3 regions of the Streptomyces sp. NPDC007905 genome follow, and region 1 is predicted to be linked to each of the others. Evidence: riboswitches for the same ligand, from Rfam matches in the RefSeq annotation. Region 1 holds a riboswitch; each other region holds the start of a gene.

What was found. Region 1 has a riboswitch for S-adenosylmethionine ahead of ACFZDC_RS03490 (ABC transporter permease subunit). Riboswitches for the same ligand answer to the same signal wherever they lie in the genome.
Region 2: another riboswitch for S-adenosylmethionine. It lies ahead of thrC (threonine synthase); the one in region 1 lies ahead of ACFZDC_RS03490 (ABC transporter permease subunit).
Region 3: another riboswitch for S-adenosylmethionine. It lies ahead of ACFZDC_RS21855 (aminotransferase class V-fold PLP-dependent enzyme); the one in region 1 lies ahead of ACFZDC_RS03490 (ABC transporter permease subunit).

What each region holds. Positions count from the first base shown of each region.
Region 1 covers NZ_JBIBKS010000001.1:724,815-734,122, forward strand. The annotation lists gene ACFZDC_RS03460 (LuxR C-terminal-related transcriptional regulator) at 1-887, opposite strand, end outside; gene ACFZDC_RS03465 (NtaA/DmoA family FMN-dependent monooxygenase) at 1,181-2,557, opposite strand; gene ACFZDC_RS03470 (LLM class flavin-dependent oxidoreductase) at 2,577-3,785, opposite strand; gene ACFZDC_RS03475 (putative leader peptide) at 3,900-4,214, opposite strand; gene ACFZDC_RS03480 (transporter substrate-binding domain-containing protein) at 4,326-5,345, opposite strand; gene ACFZDC_RS03485 (ATP-binding cassette domain-containing protein) at 5,451-6,266, opposite strand; gene ACFZDC_RS03490 (ABC transporter permease subunit) at 6,263-7,243, opposite strand; SAM riboswitch class IV at 7,599-7,709, opposite strand; gene ACFZDC_RS03495 (glutathione S-transferase C-terminal domain-containing protein) at 7,787-8,671, opposite strand; gene ACFZDC_RS03500 (putative leader peptide) at 8,751-8,873, opposite strand; gene ACFZDC_RS03505 (FAD-dependent oxidoreductase) at 9,026-9,308, shown strand, end outside.
Region 2 covers NZ_JBIBKS010000019.1:105,839-115,146, reverse strand. The annotation lists gene ACFZDC_RS30115 (extracellular solute-binding protein) at 1-1,192, shown strand, start outside; gene ACFZDC_RS30110 (DUF3263 domain-containing protein) at 1,228-1,452, shown strand; gene otsB (trehalose-phosphatase) at 1,504-2,337, shown strand; gene ACFZDC_RS30100 (trehalose-6-phosphate synthase) at 2,339-3,766, opposite strand; gene ACFZDC_RS30095 (glucosyl-3-phosphoglycerate synthase) at 3,859-4,851, opposite strand; SAM riboswitch class I at 5,011-5,152, shown strand; gene thrC (threonine synthase) at 5,170-6,453, shown strand; gene ACFZDC_RS30085 (MoaD/ThiS family protein) at 6,450-6,725, shown strand; gene ACFZDC_RS30080 (cold-shock protein) at 7,157-7,360, shown strand; gene groL (chaperonin GroEL) at 7,631-9,253, shown strand.
Region 3 covers NZ_JBIBKS010000012.1:32,739-42,046, forward strand. The annotation lists gene ACFZDC_RS21835 (NYN domain-containing protein) at 1-639, opposite strand, end outside; gene ACFZDC_RS21840 (hypothetical protein) at 677-916, opposite strand; gene ACFZDC_RS21845 (rhomboid family intramembrane serine protease) at 1,069-1,866, shown strand; gene ACFZDC_RS21850 (Lrp/AsnC ligand binding domain-containing protein) at 1,863-2,144, shown strand; gene ACFZDC_RS21855 (aminotransferase class V-fold PLP-dependent enzyme) at 2,200-3,573, opposite strand; SAM riboswitch class IV at 3,763-3,879, opposite strand; gene trpD (anthranilate phosphoribosyltransferase) at 4,039-5,103, opposite strand; gene ACFZDC_RS21865 (cytochrome b N-terminal domain-containing protein) at 5,225-6,862, opposite strand; gene ACFZDC_RS21870 (Rieske 2Fe-2S domain-containing protein) at 6,859-7,917, opposite strand; gene ACFZDC_RS21875 (c-type cytochrome) at 7,914-8,726, opposite strand; gene ACFZDC_RS21880 (heme-copper oxidase subunit III) at 8,789-9,308, opposite strand, start outside.

The DNA.
Region 1 (9,308 bases):
GCGCGCAGGGCCGGCCCGTGCAGGGGGTGCGCGAGGGTGACGGAGCCGAGGTCGTCGACGTGGATCAGGCCGTCGGCCTCCAGGCGTTCGAGGACGTCCAGGTCGAGGTCGTCCAGGGCGAGCGGCAGGGGCTCGGCGAAGGCGAGGCGGTCGAGCGTCTCGCGCTCTTCGGCGTCGGGCCGGTCCAGTGCGGGGGCCAGGCGGTCGCGTACGGTCGCGGTGACGGGCAGCGGGCCGCGCCACGCCCACTCGTCGCACTCCGGGACCCGGGTGAGGCCCCCGGACTGGCGCAGCGCCCCCAAAAGGTCACGCAGCAGCCGCAGATCGCCCCGGCACATCCGGTGCAACCGCCCCATGGTGAGCGGTTCCAGGCCGGCGCCGGAGAGCAGCTGGGCGGTGTCCTCGCGGGGCAGCGGTTTGAGCGTCAGGCGCGGCAGCAGCTCGCCCGTCCACAGCCGGGACACCGCGCCCGGTGCCGGCATGCCGTCCGTCGCGGCCACGGCGAGGCGGGTGCGCCCGTGCACCGCGAGCTGGTGGACGAGCGCGGCGGAGGCCTCGTCGAGCAGATGGGCGTCGTCGACGACGAGGAGCCGTACACCGGACAGGAGCTGTACCGCGCGGTGCAGCGACACGGTGTCGGGCAGCAGGTGCGCGAAGGCCGCGAAAGGCAGTCCACGGGTCTCGGGAGTCCCGGTCACCCGGAGGCGGTCCGTGCCCCGGACCGCCTCCGTGATCAGCCGCGTCTTGCCGCGGCCCGCCGGTCCGGTCACCACGACTCCGGGCCGTCCGACTGCCAACGACCTTCGCACCAGCTCCAGTTCGTCCTCCCGGCCGGTGAACGGCCAGGCCGGCTCCAGCGTCTTCGCGTCCTGTTCGTAAGTCGTCACGAAAACTGGAGCCCGCCTACTCAGGTTTGATACAGGGCGACTTGAGTAGCCCCCGACTCAGGCGTCCCGGCCCCCCGGGACGGCACTCTGGCGGTCCAGGCCACACTCGGGCACCGGGGGAGCGGTCGAGGGGACGTAGCCTTCGGGGGAGGGAGACGTCCCCTCGACCACGCCGATACGCAGGCCGTGATGGCTCTGCGAGCCGGCCGGCTCCTGCCTGGATTCCTTCAGCCACGCCGGCCTGCGCCGAAGCGATCGCCCACGGGCGGTCGTGGGGAGTGCGGAGCACCAGTTCATGATGCGGCCCGCTCGGCCGGGGCGTCGGCGTCGGGGTGGGCGAGGCCCAGGTGGTCGCGGAGGGTGGTGCCCTCGTACTCGGTGCGGAACACGCCCTGTTCCTGGAGCAGCGGGACGACCTTGTCGGCGAAGACGTCGAGGCCGCCGGGGGTGATGTGCGGGACGAGGATGAAGCCGTCGGACGCGTCCGCCTGCACGAAGTCGTTGATGGTCTGCGCGACGGTGGCCGGGGAACCGACGAAGGTCTGCCGGTTGCCGGTGTTGATCACCAGGTCGCGGATGGACCACTTGTTGGCCTCGGCGAGCTGCCGCCACTCGCGGGCGATGGCGATCGGGTCGCGGTACATCCGCACCTGGGCGCGGCCGCGGGAGATGTGCTCCTCGCCGACCAGCGGGTCGACCTCGGGCAGCGGGCCCTCCGGGTCGTACGCCGACAGGTCGCGGTTCCAGACGAACTCCAGGTGCTTGATGGCCGTCGCGCCGCTGACCTGTTGCCGGCGCACCTCGCGCGCCAGTTCGGCGGCCTCCTGGTCGGAGTCGCCGAGGACGAAGGTCGCGGCGGGCAGGATGAGCAGCTGGTCGGGTCGGCGGCCGTAGGTGGCGAGGCGCCCCTTGACGTCCGTGTAGAAGGCCTGGCCCTCCTTGAGGGTGGCGTACCGGCTGAAGATCGCGTCCGCGCTCGAGGCGGCGAACTCGCGGCCCTCGTCCGAGTCACCGGCCTGGAAGATCACCGGGCGGCCCTGCGGGGAGCGCGGGACGTTGAAGCGGCCGTGGATGTCGAAGTGCTGCCCCTGGTGCACGAAGGCGCCGGCCCCGGCGTCGCTGAGGAAGGTGCCGGTGGCCTGGTCGGCGAGGATCTCGTCGCCGCGCCAGGAGTCGAACAGTTCGCCGGCGGTGGCCAGGAACTCCTTGGCGCGGGAGTAGCGCTCCTCCTGGGGCAGGAAGCCGCCGCGGCGGAAGTTCTCGCCGGTGAAGGCGTCCCAGGAGGTGACCACGTTCCAGGCGGAGCGGCCGCCGGAGAGGTGGTCGAGGCTGGCGAACTGGCGGGCCACTTCGTAGGGCTCGTTGAAGGTGGAGTTGATGGTGCCGGTCAGGCCCAGCCGGTCGGTGACGGCGGCGAGCGCGGCCAGCACGGTGAAGGTGTCGGGGCGGCCGACGACGTCCAGGTCGTAGATCTTCCCGCCCTGCTCGCGCAGCCTGAGTCCCTCGGCGAGGAACAGGAAGTCGAACTTGGCGCGTTCGGCGGTGCGGGCGAAGTGCACGAAGGAGCTGAACTCGATGTGGCTGCCCGCGGCCGGGTCGCTCCACACGGTGGTGTTGTTGACGCCGGGGAAGTGGGCGGCCAGGTGGATCTGCTTCAGCGGCTTGCTCATGGTCGTGCGTCCCTCCGGCTCAGGCGGTGGCTGCGGCGTAGCGGTTGGCGGGGCGGGCGAGCCCGAGGAGGCCGCGCAGGGTGTCGGCCTCGTAGGCGTGCCGGAGCAGGCCCCGGCGTTGCAGTTCGGGCACGAGGTGCCGTGTGATCCGCGGCAGGTCGTGGCCGGCCACGGCGGGCCGCAGCCGGAAGCCGGCCAGGCCGCCCTCCCGCAACTCCTCCAGCAGGTCGGCGAGTTGCCCGGGCGTACCGGCGAAGATCCGGGCGTCGCTGGTGTACGGCTCCCCCGCGAGGGCGTCGAGACGCTCGCGGCGGGCCCGGGCAGCCGCCGGGTCGTCGTCGAGGAAGACGACCAGGTCACCGAAGACGTGCAGGACCTGGTCGGCGCGGCCCGCCGCGGTCTGCTCGGCGCGGATCTCGGCGACGATCGCTCGCGCCTGGTCGGTGTCGTACGGGGTGACGTAGCCGATGTCGGCCTGGCGGGCGAGGAGCCGGTACGGGACGGTGTCGTGCGCCAGGGCGGTGACGACCGGCTGACCCTGGGGCGGGCGGGGCGTGATGGAGGGGCCCTTGACGCTGAAGTGGCGGCCCTCGAAGTCGATGTAGTGCAGCTTGTCGCGGTCGATGAAGCGGCCGGTGGCGGCGTCCCGGATCTCGGCGTCGTCCTCCCAGCTGTCCCAGAGCCGGCGCACGACCTCCACGTAGTCGGCGGCCTCGTCGAACAGCTCGGTGACCAGCTCCAGGGCGGCCGGGCTGTCGTAGGCGTCGATCAGCGGGATCGTGCGGCGGCCGAAGTGCGCGGCCTCGTTCGGCCGGGCGGTGATCTGCACGCGCAGTCCGGCGCGGCCGGTGCTGACGTAGTCGAGGCTGGCGATCGCCTTGGAGATGTGGAACGGCTCCGTGTGCGTGGCCACCACCGTCGGCACCACGCCTATGTGCCGGGTCAGCGGGGCGACGCGGGAGGCGATGAGCACGGCGTCCAGGCGGCCGCGTACCTGGTCGGTGCGGTCGTCCGGCTCGAGGAAGCGGGAGGACTGCGGGCCGAGGCCGTCCTCGATGGTCACGAAGTCGAGCAGGCCGCGCTCGGCCTCGGTGATCAGGTCGGCCCAGTAGCCGGCGGTGAACAGGTCCCGGGGCCGGGCCACCGGCTCGCGCCAGGAGGCCGGGTGCCAGCCGGTGCCGTCCAGGGCGACGGCAAGGTGCAGGAAAGAAGGAGGAGTTGCGGACACGTGGGTGCCTTCCTGGATGTCCGGACGAGAACACCGGCTCGCGCGGCAGGACGTCGGCGGCGGGCGAGCGCGGCAGGGTGAGGGCCCGGGCCCGGGAGGTGGGACCGGGAGAAGTCAGTGGCGACAGAGCGCGCCGGCGACGCGCTGGAGGTCTATGTGCGGCCGGGAGTGCAGGCGGACGGAGCGGTACGCGTGAGGGACGCGCAGCGGGAGTGCGTGTGTCACGGCCGGCACCTCCCTCCGTCGGGCGCGGCGGGCCTGATCGGCGTCCGCCTGGCGGATCTCGTCATGACGGGGAACGCCCGGGCGGCCCCGGATGTTCCCGCCCCCCAAGTGTCTTCGGGCGGGGGCACCCGCAGGATGCGCGAGCCACGACCGCTCCCCGGCCGGGACGCCCCATCGCTCGGGCGTCCCGGTCCGGTCGGTCACCGAGGCGTCCTCGCCGTCGTCGAGCCCGCGTGCCGCTGGGCCGCCGCGGGCCCGGACGCACAGCCCACGTCTCCACTCGACTCGCGTGACCGCTCCGGGTGTGACCTTTCCTCAGGAGTTGTCCAGTGGCAGCCCGGGCGGGTTGACCCTCGCCTTGTCGACGGCCTCGTTGGAGAGGTTGTAGGCCGCCAGCCACTTGGCGTACTGCCCGTTCTCGATCAGGTGGTTGACGGCGTCCGCGATCGGCTTGGCGAGTCCGCTGTCCTTCTTCGTGGTGGCCGCGATCAGGCCCTGCAGGGTGGTGCCGGCACCGGAGAAGGTGCCCGCGCTGCGGGTCGGGGCGGGCGAGTCGGCTGACTGCTTCTCGTGGTAGGCGAGGCCGGGGTTGGCACCGAAGTACGCGTCGATCCTGCCGCCCGTGAGGGCCAGATAGGTGGCGTTCTTGCCGGCGAAGTTCTTGACGGTGAGGGTCTTGCCCTCCTTCTTCAGCTTGGTCTGCCATTCCAGCAGGATCTTCTCCTGGTTGGTGCCGTTGTCGACGGCGACCGTCCTGCCCGCGAGGTTCTCGTAGTTGCCGTCGAAGTTCCAGGTGCTCTTCTTCTGCACCTCGAAGCCGAGGTTGTCCTTGCGGTAGGAGGCGAAGTCGTACTTCTTCTTGCGCTCCTCGGTGTCGGTGATGTTGGAGAAGCCGACGTCGGCCCTGCCGCTGTCGATGCCGACGAACATGTTCTCCCAGGTGAAGTTCTTCACCTCCGGCCTCAGGCCCAGGACCGCGGCGACCAGGCGGCCGAAGTCGGGCTCGGCGCCGGTGAGGGTCTTCTGGTCGGAGCCGACGAAGGCCAGCGGCGGGAAGCCGTCGGGCAGGGCACCGATGGCGATCCGGAGCGTGCCGCTCTTGCGGACGGACGCGGGCAGTTCGGCGCTGATCGACTTCACCTCGGAGACCTTGAGCGTGGTTTCGGTCGCCGCGCCGTTGGACACCTTGCCCACGGTCACCGTGCCGGCGGCGGCGGTCGTGGTCGCGGCGTCGCTGTCACCACCGCAGGCGGCGAGCCCGGTGGCGAGGGTGGCGGCGGTGGTCGCCGCGGCGATGCCGCGTATCAGGCTGCGTCGGGAAGGGTGGCTGGGCATGGCTGTCCTTGTCGTTCAGAGGGTGATGAGGCTGCTGAGGGTGATGAGGGTGGGGTGGGGGGAACTCGTGGTGGACCGGTCGGGGCTGCCCGAACTCGGCTCGTCTCACAGGACCTTGCTCAGAAAGTCCCGGGTCCGTTCGTGCCGGGGCCGGTCCAGCACCTGGGCCGGCGGCCCCTGCTCCACGATCCTTCCGCCGTCCATGAAGACGATCCGGTCGGCGACCTCGCGGGCGAAGCCGATCTCGTGGGTGACGATGACGAGGGTGGTGCCGCCGGTCGCCAGGTCCTTGATGACGGAGAGGACCTCGCCGACGAGTTCCGGGTCGAGTGCCGAGGTCGGCTCGTCGAAGAGGATGATGCCGGGTCGCAGGGCGAGGGCGCGTGCGATGGCGACGCGCTGCTGCTGGCCGCCGGACAGCTGCCTCGGGTAGGCGCCGGTGCGGTCGCCGAGGCCGACCCGGGTGAGCAGTTCGCGGGCCAGCTCCCGCGCCTCGGGCCTGTTCAGCCTTCCGGTGGCGACGGGGGCCGCGGCGACGTTGTCGAGGACGGTCAGGTGCGGGAAGAGGTTGAAGTTCTGGAAGACGAAGCCGATCCGGCTGCGCTGGGCCAGGATGGCCCGCTCGCTCAGTTCCTTGAGCCTCCCCCAGCCTTCGGCCGGGGGGACCCCCACCCCGTTCCGCCTCACACCGATCGGTTCGCCGCCGACGCTGACGTGGCCGATCTCGGGCTTCTCCAGGTGGTTGATGACCCGCAGCAGCGTGGACTTGCCGGAGCCGGAGGGTCCGATGACGACGGTGACCTCGCCGGGGCGGACGGTCAGGTCGATGCCGTCCAGGACGCGGTGGGTGCCGTACCACTTGTGGACGTCGTGCACCTCCAGGGCGGCCGGCGTCGTCTCCAGGGTGTCGGTGGTGGTCATACGGCGGCCTCCCTGCGCAGCCGGGCCCGGAACTCGCACAGGCCCGCCCGCGCCTTCTGCAGCGGGGTCGGCGGCAGGCTGCGGGTGGCACCGCGGGCGAAGTACCGCTCGACGTAGAACTGGACGACGGACACCACGCTGGTCAGGATCAGGTACCAGACGGTGGCGACGAGCAGCAGCGGCACGATGTCGCCGGGGTAGGTGCTGCCCATGGTCTGCACCGAGCCGAACAGGTCGAGCAGCGAGACGTAGAACACCAGGGACGTGCTCTTGATCAGGCCGATGAGCTGGTTGACGTAGTTCGGGGTGATGGACCGCAGGGCCTGCGGGAAGACGATGCGGGTGAACTGGTAGCCCTTCGGCAGGCCGAGCGCGGCCGCCGCCTCGTGCTGGCCCTGGTCGACGGAGAGGATGCCGCCGCGTACGACTTCGGACGCGTACGCCGCCTCGTTGAGGCTCAGACCGATGACGGCGACCGTCATGTCGGTGGCGAGCCTGGACTCGTCGAAGGTGACGAAGGCCGGTCCGAAGGGGATGCCGAGGCTCAGCGTCTTGTACAGGGCGGAGAAGTTGTAGAGGAAGATCAGGACGACGATCAGCGGTACGGAGCGGAACAGCCAGGTGTACGTCCAGCTCACCGCCCGCAGCACCGGACTGCCGCTGAGGCGGCCGAGGGCCAGCAGGATGCCGCCGAGCAGGCCCAGCACGGCGCTGAACGCGGTGACTTCGAGGGTGACGACGAGCCCGTCGAGGAGGGTGGGGCGCAGGAACCAGTAACGGAAGCGGTCCCACTGGTAGAAGGGGTTCGTGGCGAGTCCGTGTGCGATCTGCGCGACGAGCACGAGGACGACGGCGGTGACGATCCACCGGCCGGGCCGGCGCAGCGGCTGAACCCGCTGCGCGGTGAAGGACTTTGACGGTGTGTGGACGGTGGGCGCCTCGGCGAGGGACAAGGCTGCGCCCGGGGGTTCACTCATGGCGGGCTCCGGCGGAGTCGGACACCCCGGGATCGCGGCGAGCGGGTGTGGGCCACGGCGGCGCTACGGCACGGGGCGGCACACGGGAACGCGCGGGAACCGGGGGCTGGGCGGACAACGGCACACCGCCGAGACGGTGTGCGTCAGGCACGCGGGGACTGGAAAGAGGAGGTCAGCCCCGACAGCGGGCACGGCCCGATGCGGTACACAGTGCGCTGTTGACGCGGAGCAGATCGACGGCGCGGTCGGCGACGAGGAGCCCGGCGTACGGCGCCACGCAACTCTGGACGCGGCTCGTCGCCGTCCGGAGAGCTGCGTGCATGGCGTCACCTGTCACTGTTCCGGCCCCGCAGGGCCCTCGCGCTTACCGAAAACGTCGTCCGGTCCGGTCGTCACCTGGGGCACCCCACCGCGATGCGAGGGTTGCCGGTCAGCGAGCCAGGGCTTGGCGCTGACGCTCATGACCGTTCTGAGCCGCAAGTAAGGCAGTTGACCGTTCGAATGTCAACGGTTGTCCGTTGGGTGGACCTGCCTGACCGGCTCTCACCAGCGGTGACTGTCCGGTGCCTGCGCGACGTGGGTGGTCCAGTCCAGGATCTGGACAGCGGCTCCGGCGGCCTCGAGGCCCTGGCACCGACCGTGGTGGCGGCGGGCGATGCCGTCCAGGTCCAGGTGGGTGCCGAAGGCGGGCCGGGCGGCCAGGCGGCGGGCGTGGGCCCACAGCGCCGGGTGGTCGGCGATGCGGTGCACGGCGGACGCGTCGAGGTGGTAGCGGTGCACGGTGTCCAACTGCACCAGGGACACCCACAGTTCGATGTCGGCCGCGGTGAGCCGGCCGTCGATGATGGACTCCTCCCCCTCCAGGTGCCGCTCCAGCCTGCCCAGCGTGTCCAGCAGCACCTCCAGTGCGGCGGCGCGCTCGGCGGGGTCGGAGTCGGCCTGTCCGGCGCGCTGCGCGGCCCCCTGGATGCCGGCGCAGAGCCGTTCGACGGCTTCGATCTGGCTCTCCGTGCCGCACGGATACAGAGAGGGCCGGCCGTCGCGCGGGAAGCGGTCCAGGTCGCGCAGGATGTCCGGGGTGTGGGTGCTGACGATGCGTCCGGACCAGTCGTCGCTGAGCACCGGGGCGAGGGCCGGTCCGGTGTAGTGGTGGGCGCTCGCCTCGTACAGCGGCCGCAGGGCCGAGTGGCCGCCGCCGGGACAGTCCGGTACGGCGGGCAGGAAGGTGACCGGACAGCCGGCGTCGAGACCGAGGAGGCTGTGGCCGATGGCGAGCCGCAGCCCGTCGGGACAGGCGGTGGACAGATGGAGGCGATAGCGGTGCGGCACCGCGTAGTGGCCGCTGCGCGCGTCCCTGCCGATCCGGCCCCGAAAGGCCGGTGCGGTGCGGCGGGCGGTCGGGACGGCGGCGAGCGGAGTGATGGACATGCGTCTCCCCTGGTGCGGGCGCGCGGACGTGCGCGCGACGGAAGCGTTCCCGGTGGGTGGGTGCGAGGGTGGGCCCGGCTCAGCGCTGACGGCTGATCGCGCTGCAGACACGCAGCAGGTCGATGTGCAGGCGGGAGGTGAGAAGCGGCGCGCGCAACGACGTACGGCCCGCTCGGTCGGCGACCGTTCCGAGGCGCACCATGTTTCCCTACCTGTTCACTAGGATTCCCTCCCAGGAGTGTCGATCCGGTCTCCTCGCGGCGTCAAGGGGGCGTCCACGCCTGGGACTCCGGCCGGGTGACGAGGGCGGTGCGGGGTCTCCTCAGGGAGTGCGACATGTGACATAGTACTGATGTGGCGAAGCGACTGACCTGCGATGTCGTGGTGGTCGGAGCCGGCATGGTGGGCGCGGCCTGTGCGCTGTACGCCGCTCGGACCGGCCTCGACGTGAGGGTGGTGGACCGGGGCCCGGTGGCCGGCGGCACCACCGGCGCCGGCGAGGGCAACCTGCTGGTCTCCGACAAGGGACCGGGCCCAGAGCTGGATCTCGCCCTGCTGTCGGCCCGCTTGTGGGCGGAGCTGGCCGGGGAACTGGGGGCGTCGGTCGAGTACGAGCCCAAGGGCGGTGTGGTGGTCG
Region 2 (9,308 bases), on a different contig from region 1:
GTCCTCCGACGTGACCCTCAGACTGGTCGCCGCCGACTACGGCGACTCCGCGGCGAACAGCTCCCAGAAGTACTGGGACAAGCTGGTCGAGACGTACGAGTCCCAGCACCCCGGGGTGAAGGTCGAGGTCAGCGTCTACTCCTGGAACGACGTCGACCGCAAGGTCAAGGAGATGGTCGGCGCCGGTCACGCCCCCGACCTGGCCCAGATCGGCGCCTACGCCGACTACGCGGCCGCGGGCAAGCTGTACCCGGCCTCCGACCTGCTGTCCATCCGCACCCAGGCCGACCTGCTCCCCCAGCTCTCCGACGCGGGCGAGTGGAAGCACGTGCAGTACGGCGTCCCGTTCGCGGCCTCCACCCGGGTGCTCTTCTACAACAAGACCCTCTTCGCCCAGGCCGGCATCACCCCGCCCACCACCTGGAGCGAGCTGGCGGCCGACGCCAGGGCGCTCAAGGACAAGGGCGTGAAATACCCCTACGCGCTGCCCCTCGGGCCCGAGGAGGCCCAGGCCGAGACCATGCAGTGGCTGCTGAGCGGCGGCAACGGCTACACCGACGACATCGGCACCTACACCATCGACTCGGCGCAGAACGTGCGGACCTTCACCTGGCTCAAGGACGAGCTGGTCGACAAGGGCCTGACGGGCCCGGTCGCCCCCGGTCGGCTCAACCGCGCGGACGCCTTCGACGCCTTTGCCGCAGGCCAGGTCGGCATGGTCAACGGGCATCCCACGCTGATCCAGCAGGCCGCCAAGAAGGGCGTGAAGTTCGGCACGGTCCGGATGCCGGGCCGCACCGGCAGGGCCAAGGCCTCGATGGGCGTCGCCGACTGGATGATGGGCTTCAAGCAGAACGGGCACGCCGAGCAGATCGGCGACTTTCTCGACTTCGTCTACGAGCAGAAGAACGTGCTCGCCTTCTCCCGCGAGTACGGCCTGCTCCCGGTCACCGGCTCCGCGTCCGACACCATGACCGCGTCGGACTCGGCCCCGGACAAGGAACTGCGGCCCTTCCTCGAGCAGCTGCCCACCTCCGAGCTGTACCCCGTCGGCAAGACCTCCTGGGCGGCGGTCAGCGCGGCCGTGAAGAAGAGCATCGGCCAGGCGGTCGCCCCCGGCGGCAGCCCCGGCGGCGTCCTGACCCGCCTGCAGTCGGCCGCCGCGGCGGCGGACAGCAGCGAGGCGAACTGAGCCGGCTGTCGGTGCCCGGCGTTACGGTGGCCCCCATGGAACTGGGCAGCCGCGAAAAGGCCATCCTCGCGCTGGAACGCCGGGGCTTTCCCGGCCCCGGCGCGAAGGAACGGGCGATACGCGAGGAACTGGGCCTGACACCGGTGCGCTACTACCAGCTCCTCAACGCGTTGCTGGACGACGAGCGGGCGCTGGCGCTGGACCCGGTGACGGTGAACCGGTTGAGACGCGTACGGGAGGCACGGCGGGCCGAGCGCTGAGGTTGCGCGGCTCCAGGCGTGACCTCGGCCCCAGCTGGATACTGTCGCTGTATGGACCTTCTGCCGACCCCGGCAACCCAGGCCGGGCGGGACGGACTCGCCGCGCTGCTCGCCATGCCGCACACCGCGGTGATCGGCCTCGACTTCGACGGCACACTCGCCCCCATCGTCGCCGACCCCGAGCAGGCCCGCGCCCACCCCGATGCCGTACCCGCGCTCGCCGCGCTCGCCCCCAAGGTCGCCTCCGTCGCCGTGGTCACCGGCAGACCCGCCGAGGTCGCCGTGCGGAACGGCGGCTTCGCGGGCGTGCCCGGCCTGGAACATCTCGTCGTCCTCGGCCACTACGGCGCCGAGCGCTGGCAGGCCGCGACCGGCGAGCTCAGCGCACCACCACCGCACCCCGGCGTGGCCGCGGTCCGCGCCGAGCTGCCGGGCCTCCTGGACCGCGTCGGCGCCGGGCACGGCGCGTGGATCGAGGAGAAGGGGCGTGCGGTCGCCGTCCACACCCGCCGTGCCGACGACCCCCAGGCCGCCTTCGAGGCCCTGCGCGAACCCCTCGCCGACCTCGCCACCCGGCACGGCCTGATCGTCGAGCCCGGCCGGCTGGTCCTCGAACTCCGCCCGCCCGGCATGGACAAGGGCGTCGCCCTCCTCGACCACGTCCGCGCCACGGGCGCCGGGGCCGTCCTCTACGCCGGCGACGACCTCGGCGACCTCCCCGCGTTCGCGGCGGTCGAGAAACTCCGCTCGGACGGCGTCCCCGGCCTCCTGGTCTGCAGCGGCAGCACGGAGGTCACCGAACTGGCGGAACGGGCGGACATGGTGGTGGAGGGTCCCGAGGGTGTCGTGGGACTGCTGCGGGCACTGGCGGAGCGGATCGGCTGACTCAGCCGTTCAGCGCACCCAGCTGATCCAGGAACCACTGAGCGGGCGGCAACGCGGTGGCAGCGGCCGCCAGCCGCTTGGAGCGCTCCGCCCGCTCGGCCCCCGGCAGGCTCAGCGCCTCGTGCAGCGCCCGCGCCGTCCCCACGATGTCGTACGGGTTCACCACGAACGCGTTCTCGCCCAGCTCCTCGTACGCCCCGGCCTCCCGGGACAGCACCAGTGCGCAGCCCTCGTCGGAGACGACCGGCACCTCCTTGGCGACCAGGTTCATGCCGTCCCGGATCGGGTTGACCAGGGCGACGTCGGCCAGCCGGTACGCGGCCAGCGAGCGCGCGAAGTCGTCCTTCACATGGAGCACCACCGGCGTCCAACCCGGCGTGCCGTACACCGAGTTGATCTCATCCGCCACCCGCTGCACCTCGGCCGTGTACTCCCGGTAGACGGCGAGGTCCTGCCGGGACGGGTAGGCGAAGGCCACGTGCACCACCCGTTCGCGCCACTCGGGGTGGTCCTCCAGCAGCTGCCGGTACGCCAGCAGGCCGCGCACGATGTTCTTGGACAGCTCGGTGCGGTCCACCCGGACGATCGTTCGGCGCCCCTCGCCGATCTCCTTCCGCAGCAGGGCCATCCGTTCGTCCACGTCCGCCCGGTGCGCCCGCTCGCGCAGGAAGTCCGCGTCCGCCCCCAGCCCGTGCACCCCGATCCGGGTCCCGGAGGGGATGCCGGGGCCCAGTACCGCGTGACAGCAGTCGGTGAACGCGTCCGCCCACCGCCGGGTCAGGAACGCCGCCCGGTCCGCGCCGAGGATGCCCGTCAGCAGCTCGGCCGCGATGTCGTCGGGCAGCAGGCGGAAGTAGTCCGGCGGGGCCCACGGGGTGTGCGAGAAGTGGCCGATGCGCAGGTCGGGACGGAGCTGGCGGAGCATCCGGGGCGCGAGGGCCAGGTGGTAGTCCTGGATCAGCACCGCGGCGCCCTGCGCCGCCTCCTCGGCCAGCGCCTCGGCGAACGCCTGGTTGTAGGCCTCGTACGACGCCCACTGCCGTCGGAACTCCGCGTCGAAGATCGGCTCCAGCGGGGTCTGGTACAGCATGTGGTGGACGAACCACAGCACCGAGTTCGCGATGCCGTTGTACGCGTCGGCGAACACGCTCGTGTCGATGTCGAGCATCCGCACCCGCTGCCCACCGGTGTCCTCGGCCGGCAGCAGCCCACCGCCCGCGCGCCGCACCGCCTCGCGGTCGCCGTCGCCCAGCGCGGCGCACACCCACACCGCGTTGGCGTCGGACCCGATGGCGGACAGCCCCGAGACCAGCCCGCCACCACCCCGTTTGGCGTGCAGCGAGCCGCCCGCGCCGTCGGGGCGCACCTCGTACGAAACCGGGCCGCGGTTGGACGCGACCAGCACCTCAGCACCGTGCCTGGAAGCCATAAGCCTCAACCTAGCCCGGCCCGGAAACCCTCAAACGTACGTTCCACCCTCGAGGGGGCTGTATACAGCCGTTTCCCAGTGCGAGTGCGCCCTCACGCCACCCGGCGCGCCGCGTACTCCGCGATCTCCGCCATCGGCGGGCGCTCCTCGGTGTCCACCGAATAGGTGCGCGGCTCGAACCCGTCCTCACCCCGCTCGAACTGGGTCAGGGACGGACGGATGAGATGCCCGCGGGCGAGCCTCAGCTGCGCCGTGCGGTAGATCGCCGCGGCCATCCGGCCCAGCGCCTGTCCGTCCTGGTGCCGGTGCTTGCGCACGCCCACGTCGACCTGCGCCAGCGCGTCCAGGCCCACCAGGTGCAGGGCGTCCACCAGCATGCCCAGCTCCACGCCGTATCCCACCGGGAACGGCAGCTGCTCCAGCAGCGATCGGCGGGCCGCGTACTCGCCGCCCAGCGGCTGGACGAAGCCGGCCAGCTGCGGCCAGTGCATGTTCAGCAGCGGGCGGGCCATGAGTTCCGTGACCCGGCCGCCCTGGCCCGCCCGTCGCCCGGCAGCACCCTTCTGCCGAGCTCCTTCGGCGCCCACCTCCTCGCTGCCGAGCGGGCGGTCGTACATGGCCTTGACCAGGTCGACGCCCGGGTCGGTGAGCAGCGGGCCGACGATCCCGGAGACGAAGTCGGAGGAGAACTCCTTCAGGTCGGCGTCGATGAAACAGACGATGTCCCCGCCGGTCACCAGCAGGGAGCGCCACAGCACCTCGCCCTTGCCGGGGACGGCCGGGATACGCGGGAGGATGTCGTCGCGGTGGACGACCCGGGCGCCCGCGGAGGCGGCGACCTCGGAGGTCTGGTCGGTGGACCCGGAGTCGACGACCACGATCTCGTCGACCAGCGGGACCTGTTGCATGAGGTCGTGACGGACGACCGCGACGATGTCGCCGACCGTCTCCTCCTCGTTCAGCGCGGGCAGGACGACGGAGACGGACTGGCCGGTGCGCTGCTTGGCGGCCAGTATGCGGTGGAGAGGGCGATCGGCCACGGACCAGGAGCGGGTGGCCAGCCAGCGCTCGACTTCTTCCAGCACGGTCTGCGGCTCCTCACTGTCGTGATCACAGCGGTGACTCGGTGTGATCCATCTCGCGGTTCGGACGACTATCTCAACTGTCCTGGCCTTCGGTTACAGTCTTGAACAACGCCGATGACCATTGCATGTCGGGGGTCGCGCGCGTTCACAACCACATACAGCTCATCCAGAGGGGCAGAGGGACACGGCCCGATGAAGCCCCGGCAACCCTCCAGTCGGTTCTCGTTCTCCAGCGAGGCTCCCGGCTAGGGAAGGTGCCAAATCCGTCTCACGGCGAGATGCGTCGTGAGGAAGATGAGGAGAAAGGGCCTCGCCTCCATGGCTGTGCAGACCGTTGCAAGCACCAGCAATCCCACCGTCGACCTCGGCCCCGCCGCGGCCCTGAGCTGCCGCGAGTGCGGTCACCGGGTGCCCCTCGGGCCGGTGTTCGCCTGCGAGGAGTGTTTCGGCCCGCTGGAGATCGCCTACGACTTCTCCGCCTACGACACCGAAGAGCTCCGCAAGCGTATCGAGGCGGGCCCCGCGAACATCTGGCGTTACGCGCCGCTGCTGCCCGTCCCCGCCGACGTGGCCGACAAGCCCAACCTCAACCCGGGCTGGACCAAGCTCGTCAAGGCCGACAACCTGGCGCGCGAACTGGGTGTCACCGGCGGGTTGTATGTGAAGGACGACTCCGGCAACCCGACGCACTCCTTCAAGGACCGAGTGGTCGCTCAGGCTCTGGAGGCGGCGCGCGCCTTCGGCTTCAGCACGCTCTCCTGCTCCTCGACCGGCAACCTGGCCGGTGCCGTCGGCGCCGCGGCCGCCCGGGCCGGCTTCCGGTCCTGCGTGTTCATCCCGCACGACCTGGAGCAGGGCAAGGTCGTCATGGCCGCGGTCTACGGCGGTGAGCTGGTCGGCATCGAGGGCAACTACGACGACGTGAACCGCTTCTGCTCCGAGCTGATCGGCGACCCGGCCGGCGAGGGCTGGGGCTTCGTCAACGTCAACCTGCGGCCTTACTACGCGGAGGGCTCCAAGACCCTGGCGTACGAGATCTGCGAGCAGCTCGGCTGGCGGCTCCCCGACCAGATCGTGGTCCCGATCGCCTCCGGCTCCCAGCTCACGAAGATCGACAAGGGCCTACGGGAACTGGTCGAGCTCGGGCTCGTCGAGGACAGGCCGTACAAGATCTTCGGTGCCCAGGCCGAGGGCTGCTCGCCGGTGTCGACCGCGTACAAGGCGGGCCACGACGTCGTACGGCCGCAGAAGCCGAACACCATCGCCAAGTCGCTGGCCATCGGCAACCCGGCCGACGGGCCGTACGTCCTGGACATCGCGCGCCGCACGGGCGGCGCGGTGGAGGACGTGACCGACGAGCAGGTCGTGGACGCGATCAAGCTGCTGGCCCGCACCGAGGGCATCTTCGCCGAGACGGCCGGTGGCGTGACGGTGGGCGTGACGCGCAAGCTCATCGAGAACGGCGTCCTGGACCCGTCGCTCACCACGGTCGTCCTCAACACCGGCGACGGCCTCAAGACCCTCGACGCGGTGGCCGGCACCGGCCTCACCGCCACCATCCGCCCGACCCTGGACTCCTTCCGAGAGGCTGGCCTCGCATGAGCGTGACCGTTCGCATCCCCACCATCCTGCGCACCTACACGGACGGCCGGGCGGAGGTCCCCGCCGAGGGCGCGACCCTCGCCGAGGTCATCGAGAGCCTGGAGAAGAACCACGCCGGCATCGCCGCCCGGGTGCTGGACGACCAGGGCAAGCTGCGCCGTTTCGTCAACGTGTACGTCAACGACGACGACGTCCGCTTCGAGCAGGGGCTGCAGACCGCGACCCCGGACGGTGCCGGTGTCTCCATCATTCCGGCCGTCGCCGGCGGCTGAGCATTACCTTCGGTAACCGCGGTTACCGATTGTTCATCGAATGGCCTCCTCCGTGAGAGAAACGGAGGGGGCCATTCAGTGTGATTGAGCGCGGTACAGTTGGGGAAAGCGTTCCGGATCTGCGGGTCGCAGGCCCCGGAAATCGCGCCGCACACCCGACAAGAAGTAGCCAAAATGCGCGGGTTTTATGCGGCTTTTGAGCCATTTATGGAGCCCGACTTGCCCTGAATTTGTCTGAATTCTCGTCAGATTCCGGATCGGGCTCGTCCAGAATTCTCGTCCGATTGACCTGTTGCAGACGGCAGTTGGACAGATACATTCAGCCGCGGTCGACGCGTTCCGGCGCACGCCCCCGACCAATGGGGGGTGAGGTCTGACCCGGGTCCGCGAAGTGTGGATCTGTGCAAGGGCCAGTAATAGGGGAGTTAGGCATGGCTCAGGGCACCGTCAAGTGGTTCAACGCGGAGAAGGGCTACGGCTTCATCGCGGTCGACGGTGGTGCGGACGTCTTCGTCCACTACAGCGCGATCCAGATGGACGGCTACCGCACCCTGGAAGAGGGCCAGCGGGTGGAGTTCGAGATCTCGCAGGGCCAGAAGGGCCCGCAGGCCGACATGGTTCGCGTCACCGCCTGAACGTTCTTCACGCGAAGGGCCCACACCCCTCGGGGGTGTGGGCCCTTCGTCCTGTTCGCCCCGGGCTGATCCCCCCAAGGCGCTTGCACTCGCCATGCCCGAGTGCTAATCATTGCGTTAGCACTCTGAAGGTGAGAGTGACAAAGAAGGACCGGGTCGGTGAGGCCCGCAGGCCACGTGGGGCAAGGAACCACAGGCCGGCGAGCCGTCCGTCGCGGGCGCGGGCGCGGTCCGAAGGAATCACCCCCAGTCCTGGAGGGACCACTTCACATGGCCAAGATCATCGCGTTCGACGAGGAGGCGCGGCGCGGCCTCGAGCGCGGCATGAACCAGCTCGCGGACGCCGTGAAGGTGACGCTCGGCCCCAAGGGCCGCAACGTCGTCCTCGAGAAGAAGTGGGGCGCCCCCACGATCACCAACGACGGTGTCTCCATCGCCAAGGAGATCGAGCTCGAGGACCCGTACGAGAAGATCGGCGCCGAGCTGGTCAAGGAAGTCGCCAAGAAGACGGACGACGTCGCCGGTGACGGAACGACCACCGCGACCGTGCTCGCCCAGGCCCTGGTCAAGGAGGGCCTGCGCAACGTCGCCGCCGGTGCCAACCCGATGGCTCTGAAGCGGGGTATCGAGAAGGCCGTCGAGGCCGTCTCCGCCGCCCTGCTGGAGCAGGCGAAGGACGTCGAGACCAAGGAGCAGATCGCCTCCACCGCGTCCATCTCCGCCGCCGACACCCAGATCGGCGAGCTGATCGCCGAGGCCATGGACAAGGTCGGCAAGGAAGGCGTCATCACCGTCGAGGAGAGCAACACCTTCGGTCTGGAGCTCGAGCTCACCGAGGGCATGCGCTTCGACAAGGGCTACATCTCCGCCTACTTCGCGACCGACATGGAGCGCATGGAGGCGGTGCTCGAGGACCCGTACATCCTCATCGCCAACTCCAAGATCTCCTCGGTCAAGGACCTGCTCCCGCTGCTGGAGAAGGTCATGCAGTCGGGCAAGCCGCTGCTGATCATCGCCGAGGACGTCGAGGGCGAGGCCCTGTCGACCCTGGTCGTCAACAAGATCCGCGGCACCTTCAAGTCCGTCGCCGTCAAGGCCCCGGGCTTCGGTGACCGCCGCAAGGCCATGCTCGGCGACATCGCCATCCTCACGGGCGGCGAGGTCATCTCCGAGGAGGTCGGCCTCAAGCTGGAGAACGCGACCCTGGACCTCCTGGGCCGCGCCCGCAAGGTCGTCGTCACCAAGGACGAGACCACCATCGTGGACGGTGCCGGCTCCTCGGAGCAGGTGCAGGGCCGCGTGAACCAGATCCGCGCCGAGATCGAGAACAGCGACTCGGACTACGACCGCGAGAAGCTGCAGGAGCGCCTGGCGAAGCTCGCCGGCGGTGTCGCGGTCATCAAGGCCGGTGCCGCCACGGAGGTGGAGCTCAAGGAGCGCAAGCACCGCATCGAGGACGCCGTCCGCAACGCGAAGGCCGCCGTCGAGGAGGGCATCGTCGCCGGTGGTGGCGTGGCCCTGCTGCAGACCACCAACGTCTTCGAGAAGCTGGAGCTCGAGGGTGACGAGGCGACCGGCGCCCAGGCCGTGAAGCTCGCGCTCGAGGCCCCGCTGAAGCAGATCGCCGTCAACGCCGGCCTCGAGGGCGGTGTCGTCGTGGAGAAGGTGCGCAACCTGACCCCGGGCCACGGCCTGAACGCCGCGACCGGCGAGTACGTCGACCTGGTCGCCGAGGGCATCATCGACCCGGCGAAGGTGACCCGTTCCGCCCTGCAGAACGCCGCCTCCATCGCCGCGCTGTTCCTCACCACCGAGGCCGTCATCGCCGACAAGCCGGAGAAGGCCGCCGCGGCCGCTCCGGGCGGCATGCCGGGCGGTGACATGGACTTCTGATCGACCTGACGGTTGATCGCCTGTCCTTCGAACCGAGGGCGGTACGTCCAGCTTC
Region 3 (9,308 bases), on a different contig from region 1:
CACGGCCTCCGTCTCGCCCTGGACCTTGCGCAGCGCGGCCTCCCCGCGCTTGACGTCACTGAGGGCGGCACGGAGCTTGCGGTGCAGCGACTCCGCTTCCTTCTTCGCCGACTCCAGCTCCACGCGCAGCCGTTCGGTCTCGGCCCGGGTCTGCTCCCGGGCGTGGGCCAGCTCCTCGCGCAGCCGCTCCAGCTCGGCCCGGCTCTCCTCGTCGACCCGCTCGGCGTCGGCCCGCTGGGCCTCCTCGCCGGCCGCGGTGACCAGCTTCACCCAGCCCGCCGGGCGCAGTACGTAGGCCGCGGCCGCCACGTCGAGCGGGTCCGCGGCCGGGGGCGGCGAGCCGGAGTCGAGGGCGCCGGAGAGTTCCGGCTGCGCCTCTCTGAACTTCTCCCCGATCCGCTGCCGGAACAGCGGATCGGTCTCCAGCGCGGCCGCCATCGCGTTCCCGGCGAACTTGGCCCGCCGGTTCGGGGCGAACCGGGCGTACTGTCGCAACTGGGCGGGCAGCTCCGCCACGGTCAGGCCGCCGAAGCCGTCCGAGACGATCTGCACGACCCGCCGGCGCACACCGTCGGGCAGCGGACGGTCAAGCACCTCGGCGGTGCCGTCGCCCGGCCCCCCGCCTGCGGTCTCCACCATCCGTCACACCCCAATACCTGTACGGGGACCGCTCCGCTCAGGAGCCGGCGCCCGGCCTGTCCACGAGTTCCACCTGGTCCACCGCGTTGCACCAGCGGCAGCGGACCGACTCGATGGTCTCACTGACCACCTCGCGCTCCTCCACGGTCGGCTCACCCGCGAGGTCGAGGTGAACGTACTCGACCACCTTCGAGGAGCGGGTCACGTCGAAGCGGGTGAGATTGCCGCAGAGCGTGCAGCGCCATCGCGTCGTGGCGGTCGGCAGGGGAACCGTCATCGTGCCTGTTCGCTTCCTTCTCGGGTCGTTCGCGCCGCTCCTCGACGCGTGTGGCTCGTAACCCTACGGCCTGGCGGGTGCTCGCCGCCCGTCCGTCCACGGCGGCGAGGCGGTCTGTCAGCCTGCGTCCCGTTACGTCATGCTCTGTAGTCATGATCAGCACGTGGAGCACGGCGGCCGGCAGGACACTCAGGGCGGTCCGGGGCACTTCCGCGCCGACGACCTACGCCCTCATCGTCCTGTGCTCCCTGATCTTCGTACTGGGACCGGCCTCGGGACTCACGGGGGCGGCATACGGCTCCGGGGACGCCCTGCTCGCCGCGCAGCGCGCGTACTTCCGGCGCTGGGGGGTGGTCCCGGCCGAGCTGTTCGACGGACCGGCCCGGGAGGCGCTCACCCCCGCCACCGCCCTGTTCGTGCACGGCAGCTGGGTGCATCTGCTCGGCAACATGCTCTTCCTCTTCGTCTTCGGGATCATGACCGAGGAACGGATGGGCCGGGTGGAGTTCACCCTGTTCTACGTCGGCTGCGGTTACCTGGCCCTGCTGGGCTACGCGGCCGCCAACGCCACCTCCGAGCAGTCGCTGGTGGGCGCCTCCGGGGCAATCTCGGCGGTCCTCGGAGCGTTCCTCTACCTGTTCCCCCACGCCCGTGTGACCAGTCTCCTCCCCTTTCTCTTCTTCCTGCCGATGCGCTTCCCGGCCTGGGTCGTGCTGCCCTTCTGGGCGGCCCTGCAGTGGCTCGCGGCGGGCCGCTCGGGCGAGGGGCCCGGGGTGGCCTACCTCGCCCACCTCGTCGGCTTCGGCCTCGGCTTCGGCTACGCATGGGTGCGTTACGGAAGGAAGAGGGGCCCGACGGGCGGCCTCGGCAGGGCGGTGGTGGGAGACGGGCGGGCGACTAGAGTGAAGCCCGCAGCCGCTCCGGTACCCGAGGGAGAGAACCAGTCGTGATCACCGCGATCGTCCTGATCAAGACCAGCGTGGACCGGATCCCCGAGATCGCGGAGCAGATCGCCGCGCTGGAGAGCGTCAGCGAGGTCTTCTCGGTCACCGGCACCTACGACCTGATCGCCATGGTGCGGGTACGGCAGCACGAGGACCTCGCCGAGGTCATCCCCGGCCGGATCAGCAAGATCCCCGGCGTCGAGGGCACCGACACACACGTCGCGTTCCGCACCTACTCCCAGCACGACCTGGAGGCGGCCTTCGCGATCGGGCTGGACAACTGACCAGAGCGTCACGTCCACGGCCGCGACACCGGTGCCCGGCGGTGCCGGACGTCCGTCAGACGGCCGGGACGCAGCGGCCGTCCTCGGTGCGGTACTGCCACTTGGTGCCGTCCGTGACCAGCTCCCGCACGGCGTTGACGAACCGCTCGACGTGCTCGTCCGGGGTGCCCGCGCCGAAGCTGACCCGGATGGCGTTCAGGGACTTCTCGCCGGGCGCGGCCTCGGGGGCACCGCACTCGCCCTGGGTCTGCGGGTCGCTGCCCAGCAGGGTGCGCACCAGCGGGTGGGCGCAGAACAGGCCGTCGCGGACGCCGATGCCGTACTCGGCGGAGAGGGCGGCGGCGAAGTGGGAGCTGTTCCAGCCCTCGACGACGAAGGAGAGGACGCCGACGCGCGGGGCGTCGTCACCGAAGAGGGAGAGGATCCTGACCTCGGGGACGTCGGCCAGGCCCGCGCGCACCTTGCCGATCAGGTACTGCTCGCGGGCGACCAGGGTGTCGAAGCCGGCCTCGGTGAGCGCCTTGCACGCGGAGGCGATGGAGTAGGCGCCGATGACGTTCGGGGAGCCGGCCTCGTGACGTGCGGCGGTCTCGTGCCACTCCACGGTCACTCCCCCGTCCTCGCGTCGCGTGACCTTGCGGCTCGCGCCGCCGCCCGCGAGGTACGGCTCGGCCGCGACCAGCCAGTCGGCGCGGCCGGCCAGGACGCCGGAGCCGAACGGGGCGTACAGCTTGTGACCGGAGAAGGCGACCCAGTCGACGTCCAGGTCCGTCACCGACACCGGGTGGTGCGGGGCCAGCTGGGCGGCGTCCAGGACGATCCGGGCGCCGTGCGCGTGGGCCGCGGCGGCCAGCTCGCGCACCGGCCACAGCTCGCCGGTGACGTTGGAGGCACCGGTGACGCAGATCAGGGCCGGGGCGTGGGGGTCGCGGCCGGCCAGCGCCCGTTCCAGGGTCTCGACGGCCTGCCGCGGGGTGCGCGGTGCGTCGAGGTACGTGACTCGGGCGTCCTGCCAGGGCAGCAGGGAGGCGTGGTGCTCGGTCTCGAAGACGAAGACCTGGCAGTCGGCGGGGAGCGCGCGGGCGAGCAGGTTCAGGGAGTCCGTGGTCGACCGGGTGAAGATCACCTGGTCGGCCGCACGGCAGTCGAGGAACTCGGCGACCGTCCGGCGGGCGTTCTCGAACAGGTCGGTGGAGAGCTGGGACAGGTAGCCGGCGCCGCGGTGGACGCTGCCGTAGTACGGCGCGTACGCGGCCACGTCGTCCCAGACGCGCTGCAGGGCGGGGGCGCTGGCCGCGTAGTCGAGCGCCGCGTAGGTGACTTCGCCGCCCGTCACGAGCGGGACGGTGACATCCCGGCCCAGAACGGGCAGCGCCGCCGAAATGTCACGGCAAACGGTCTGGTCGGCGGCAGCGGTGAAGACGGACATGGGTGAACTCCCGTGCAAGCAGGTGGGACTCACCGCACGAGCGGACAGGGCTCAAGCGCGGGTGAGGGAAAAAGAAAAAGGGGTGTGCGGAGGCGGGGCTCTGCGGCCCTATCGCATTCGCTTGCTCACGGAAGGCTCCCTCGAACGACCAGGACCCCTGGCCCCACGCTCATTCAGAAGCGTGCGAGGGGTCCGCGCTTGCCGTAGACCTCACTGCCTACGGCCTGGTCTTCACCCGGGGCACCCCGCCACGGACGGAGGGTTGCCGGACAGCCGGCCGGGGCCGAATGACTGTCGCTCATGACCTGGTCGGAAAACTAGCCGAGCTGATCACCGGGGCGCAACTTCTGTCCGGATGCCGGGACGACGCCCAGCGCCGTGCCGCCGCGACGGCACGCGACCACGACGACGGAACCGGCGGTGCCGAGCCGACCACGACCCGATCGGCTCGGCCCGCCGCAGGCACTACGCGTTGCTCGCGGCCACCCACCGCTCCAGCGCCAGCTTCGCCGCGCCCGAGTCGATCGATTCCTTTGCCATGGTCATACCGGCGCGCAGCTGCTCGGCGAGCGGTGCGTCCGTCGGGTGCAGAGAGACGAGCGCGGCCGCCGAGTTCAGCAGGACCGCGTCCCGGACCGGCCCCTGCTCGCCGTCCAGGAGACGACGGGCGACCTCCGCGTTGTAGGCCGCGTCGGCGCCGCGCAGGGCGTCCACGGGTACGAGGTCGATGCCGACGTCCCGAGGGTCGAAGCTCTCCTGCGTGACCTTGCCGTCCCGGACCACCCAGACCCGGGAGGTGGACGTGGTCGTCAGCTCGTCCAGGCCGTCGTCACCCCGGAAGACCAGGGAGGAGTTGCCGCGCTCGGCGAGGACCCCGGCCACGATCGGCGCCATGCGCGGGTCGGCGACACCGACCGCCTGGGCGCGCACCTTGGCCGGGTTGGTCAGCGGACCGAGCACGTTGAACGTGGTGCGGATGCCCAACTGACCCCGGGCGGCCGCGACATGACGCAGCGACGGGTGGAACTTCACCGCGAAGCAGATGGTGATGCCGGCCTCGTCGGCGACCTCGGCGACCCGCTGCGGGGTGAGGTTCAGATTGATACCGAGCTTCTCCAGGACGTCGGAGGACCCGGAGGCCGAGGACGCGGCGCGGTTGCCGTGCTTGACGACCTTCGCTCCCGTCCCGGCGACGACGATCGACGACATCGTGGAGATGTTCACCGTCCTGGCGCCGTCGCCGCCGGTTCCGACGATGTCGACGGCCGGACCCGGTACCTCGATCACATTGGCGTGCTCGTACATGGTCCGCACGAGTCCGCTGATCTCCTGCACCGTCTCGCCCTTGGCCCGCAGGGCCACCATGAACCCGGCGATCTGCGCGTCGGTCGCCTCGCCGCGCATGATCAGGTCCATCGCCCAGGCCGTGTCGTCGGCGGACAGGTCCCGGCCGTCCAGCAGCCCGTTCAGCAGGGCGGGCCAGGAACGGCCCGCCGCGGTGTCGCCTCCAGCGGGGGTCACAGCGCTCATGAGCCGCTCCTGGGTGTCGTGGAAGAACAGTGTGAGGCCACCCTATCCAGCCCGCGGCACGGCGAAGGGCCCCGTCCGTAAGCCGGACGAGGCCCTTAGCCGTGGCGTGGCGACGCGGTGATCAGTGGTGGCCGTGGCCGCTCGTGATCTCCTTGTACTCCTCGACGGTGGGCTTCGGGATCTGGTTGTCCCCGCTGTAGTAGGCGTGGCTGAGCTTGGCGCGCAGCTTCTCGGACGCCTTCACCTTGCGCTCGACACCGTTCTCGTCGACCGCCGGGCCGACCTCGGCCGGCTCGTACTGGTGGTGAGCCGTGAGGGTGTGCAGCTGCTCCTGGCTGAGCGCCTCGTGGACCTCGATGAACTCACCGTGCGGCAGGCGCTTGATGATGCCGGTCTCGCGACCGTGCAGCACCTTGTCGCGGTCGCGGCGCTGCAGACCGAGGCAGATCCGCTTGGTGGTGATGAACGCGATGACCGGTCCGGCGAAGAAGAAGATCCGGACGAACCAGGTGACGTCGTTGATCGACAGGTGGAAGTGGGTGGCGAAGAGGTCGTTGCCACCACCGACCAGGCCGACCATGTACACGGTCACCCAGGCGGCACCGAACGCGGTACGGGTCGGGGCGTTGCGCGGGCGGTCCAGGATGTGGTGCTCGCTCTTGTCGCCGGTGACCCAGGACTCGATGAACGGGTAGAGCGCGATCACGCCCAGGACGAGGCCGAAGAGCACCAGCGGGATGAACACGCCCAGGACGAGTGTGTGACCCCAGAAGTTGATCTCCCAGCCCGGCATGTAGCGGACCAGACCCTCGGCGAAGCCCATGTACCAGTCGGGCTGGGCGCCGGTGGACACCTGGTCCGGGCGGTACGGGCCCATGGCCCAGATCGGGTTGATCTGGGCAACCGCGGCGATCGCCGCGATCACACCGAAGACCAGGAAGAAGAAGCCGCCCGCCTTGGCCATGTACACCGGCAGCAGCGGCATGCCCACGACGTTCTTCTCGCTCTTTCCGGGACCCGCGAACTGCGTGTGCTTGTGGTAGAAGACCAGGATCAGGTGGCCCACCACCAGGCCGAGCATGATGCCCGGCAGCAGCAGGATGTGGATCGAGTAGAACCGGGCGACGAAGTCGTGGCCGGGGAACTGACCGCCGAAGAGGAAGAACGAGATGTACGTTCCCACGATCGGCATCGACAGGATCGCGCCCTCGGTGAAGCGGACACCGGTGCCGGAGAGCAGGTCGTCCGGGAGCGAGTAACCGGTGAAGCCGGTGAACATGCCGAGGACGAACAGCAGGAAGCCGAACAGCCAGTTGATCTCACGCGGCTTGCGGAACGCGCCGGTGAAGAACACGCGCATCATGTGCACGAACATGCCGGCGAGGAAGATCAGCGCGGCCCAGTGGTGGATCTGCCGGATGAGCAGACCACCGCGCACGTCGAAGGAGATGTGCAGGGTCGAGCTGAACGCCTCGGACATCAGCTGTCCCTGCAGCGGGACGTAGCTGCCGTGGTACTCCACCTCGTTCATCGACGGGTGGAAGAACAGCGTCAGGTAGACACCGGTCAGGATGATGATGAGGAAGCTGTACAGGCAGACTTCGCCCAACATGAACGACCAGTGGTCGGGGAAGATCTTGCGCATGTTGGACTTGGCCAGGGAGTAGATCCCGAGCCGGCCGTCGGCCCAGTCGGCGACCCGCTCGCCGGCCGGTGCCTTCCCGCGGGGGCGGGGCTCTTCGTTCGCTGCAGTACTCATCCGCGCTCCCAGAATGCAGGACCGACGGGCTCCTCGAAGTCGCCGAGCGCCTGGAGGTAACCCTCGTCGTTCACGCCGATGCGCAGTTGCGGCAGGGCGTGACCGGCGGGGCCGAAGATCACTCGGGCACCGTCGGAGAGGTCGAAGGTGGACTGGTGGCACGGGCACAGCACATGGTGCGTCTGCTGCTCGTACAGGGAGATCGGGCAGCCCACGTGGGTGCAGATCTTCGAGAACGCGACGATGCCCTCGTGCGACCACTCGAGCTCGCGCTTGTCCTTGATGTTCTCCGGCTGGAGCCGGATGATCATCAGGGCCGCCTTGGCGATCTCGTTCTGGAAGTCCTCTTGGGTCTCCTCCAGGCCCTCGGGCTTGGCGAAGGTCAGCGAACCGACGGCGACGTCCTCGGGACGCAGCGGCTGGTTCGTGTTCGTGTTGACGAGCAGCTTGCCCTTCGCCCACAGGGTGTGGCGCAGCGAGGTACCGGGCAGCGGGCCGAGGTCGCGCAGCAGCATGACGCCGGAGAGCGGCACCAGGGTGAGCGCGCCGAACATCGTGTTGCGGATCAGCTTGCGGCGGCCGAGCGCCGACTCCTTCGCGCCCTCGCGGAAGTCGGCGTGGACCTTCGCGCGGACCTCGGGCGAGGCCTCGATCGGGTGACGCTCGTCGGCGACCTCCACGTCGGACATCAGGGTGCGGGCCCAGTGGACCGCGCCCGCGCCGATGCAGAACAGCGCCGTACCGAGGGTCATGCCGAGCGCGAAGTTCAGCGCGCTGAGGTGCCCGATCGGGAAGACGAAGATCGACTTGTCGTGCGGGATCGCCACGTACGACACGATGAAGCCGATGGTGGCCAGCATCGACACCGTGAACAGCAGGGCGACGACGCGCTCGGACCGCTTGGCGGCCCGCTCGTCGATGTCCTGGATCCGGTGCTCGTGAGGCGGCAGACCCGGGTCGGCGAACGGGTTCTCCTCGTCCGCGACGCTCACTGCGCCGTGCGCGTGGTCCTGCTCAGCGGGCAGGTTCTCTTCTGGAATGTCTTGGCTACTCATGACTTCTTGGCCTTTGCGGTCCGAGCGGCGACCCAGACGGCGACCGCGATCAGCGCGCCGAGACCGAAGATCCAGGCGAACAGACCTTCAGTGACCGGCCCGAGGCCGCCCAGCTCCATACCGCCGGGGTTGTCCGTCTCACTGCTGTCGACCGCGTGCAGGTACGCGATGATGTCCTTCTTGTTCTTCTCCGTCAGAGTGGTGTCGGGGAAGGACGGCATGTTCTGCGGGCCCGTCTGCATGGCCTCGTAGATGTGCTTCGGGTCGACGCCTTCCAGCGTCGGCGCGAACTTGCCCTTGGTCAAGGCACCACCCTTGCCGGTGAAGTTGTGGCACTGCGCGCAGTTGGTGCGGAACAGCTCGCCGCCCTTGGCGATGTCCGCGCCGTCCGGGCCGTACTGCTCCTTCGTCGGCACCGCGGGACCGGCACCCAGCGAGGCGATGTACGCCGCGAGCTGGTCGATCTCGGCCTGGGTGTAGATGTTCTTCTTCTTTGGGACCTGCGGGCCCTGCGAGGTGGCGGCGGGCATGCGGCCCGTGCCGACCTGGAAGTCGACCGCCGCGGCGCCCACGCCGACCAGGCTGGGGCCGTCGGAGGAGCCCTGGCCACCGGTGCCGTGGCAGCTGGCGCAGCCGACCTCGTAGAGCTTCTTGCCCTCCTTGATGGTCAGGGACTGGGAGGTTTCATCGGCCTGTGCCTTGCTCGCGGGCGCGAACGCGGCATACAGCCCCCCAGTGGCCGCCAGCGCGAGGAGTAGGACGACGACCGCCGCCAGCGGATGGCGTCGTCGTGCGGAGAGCTTTTTCACGGATTACCCCGGTGTCAGGATCTTCTGCGTCGATGCTTCTGGATGTGCGGGAGCGGTCCCGGCTACTTGATCAGGTAGATCGTGGCGAAGAGGCCGATCCAGACCACATCGACGAAGTGCCAGTAGTAGGACACGACGATGGCGGCGGTCGCCTGCTCGTGAGTGAACCTCTTCGCCGCGTAGGTGCGGCCGAGGACCAGCAGGAAGGCGATGAGACCGCCCGTCACGTGCAGGCCGTGGAAGCCGGTGGTCAGGTAGAACACCGAGCCGTACGGGTCGGAGGACAGGGAGATCCCGTCCTCCTTCACCAGCGAGGTGTACTCGTAGATCTGACCGCCGATGAAGATCGCACCCATGATGAAGGTGAGGATGAACCAGCCACGGAGCTTCTTCACGTCCCCGCGCTCGGCCGCGAACACGCCGAGCTGGCAGGTGAGCGAGGAGAGCACCAGGATCGTGGTGTTCGTCGCGGAGAAGGGCACATTGAGCGCATCGGCCATGTGCTTCCAGTGCGCCGGACCCGTCACCGATCGCAGGGTGAAATACATCGCGAAGAGGGCCGCGAAGAACATCAGCTCGGAA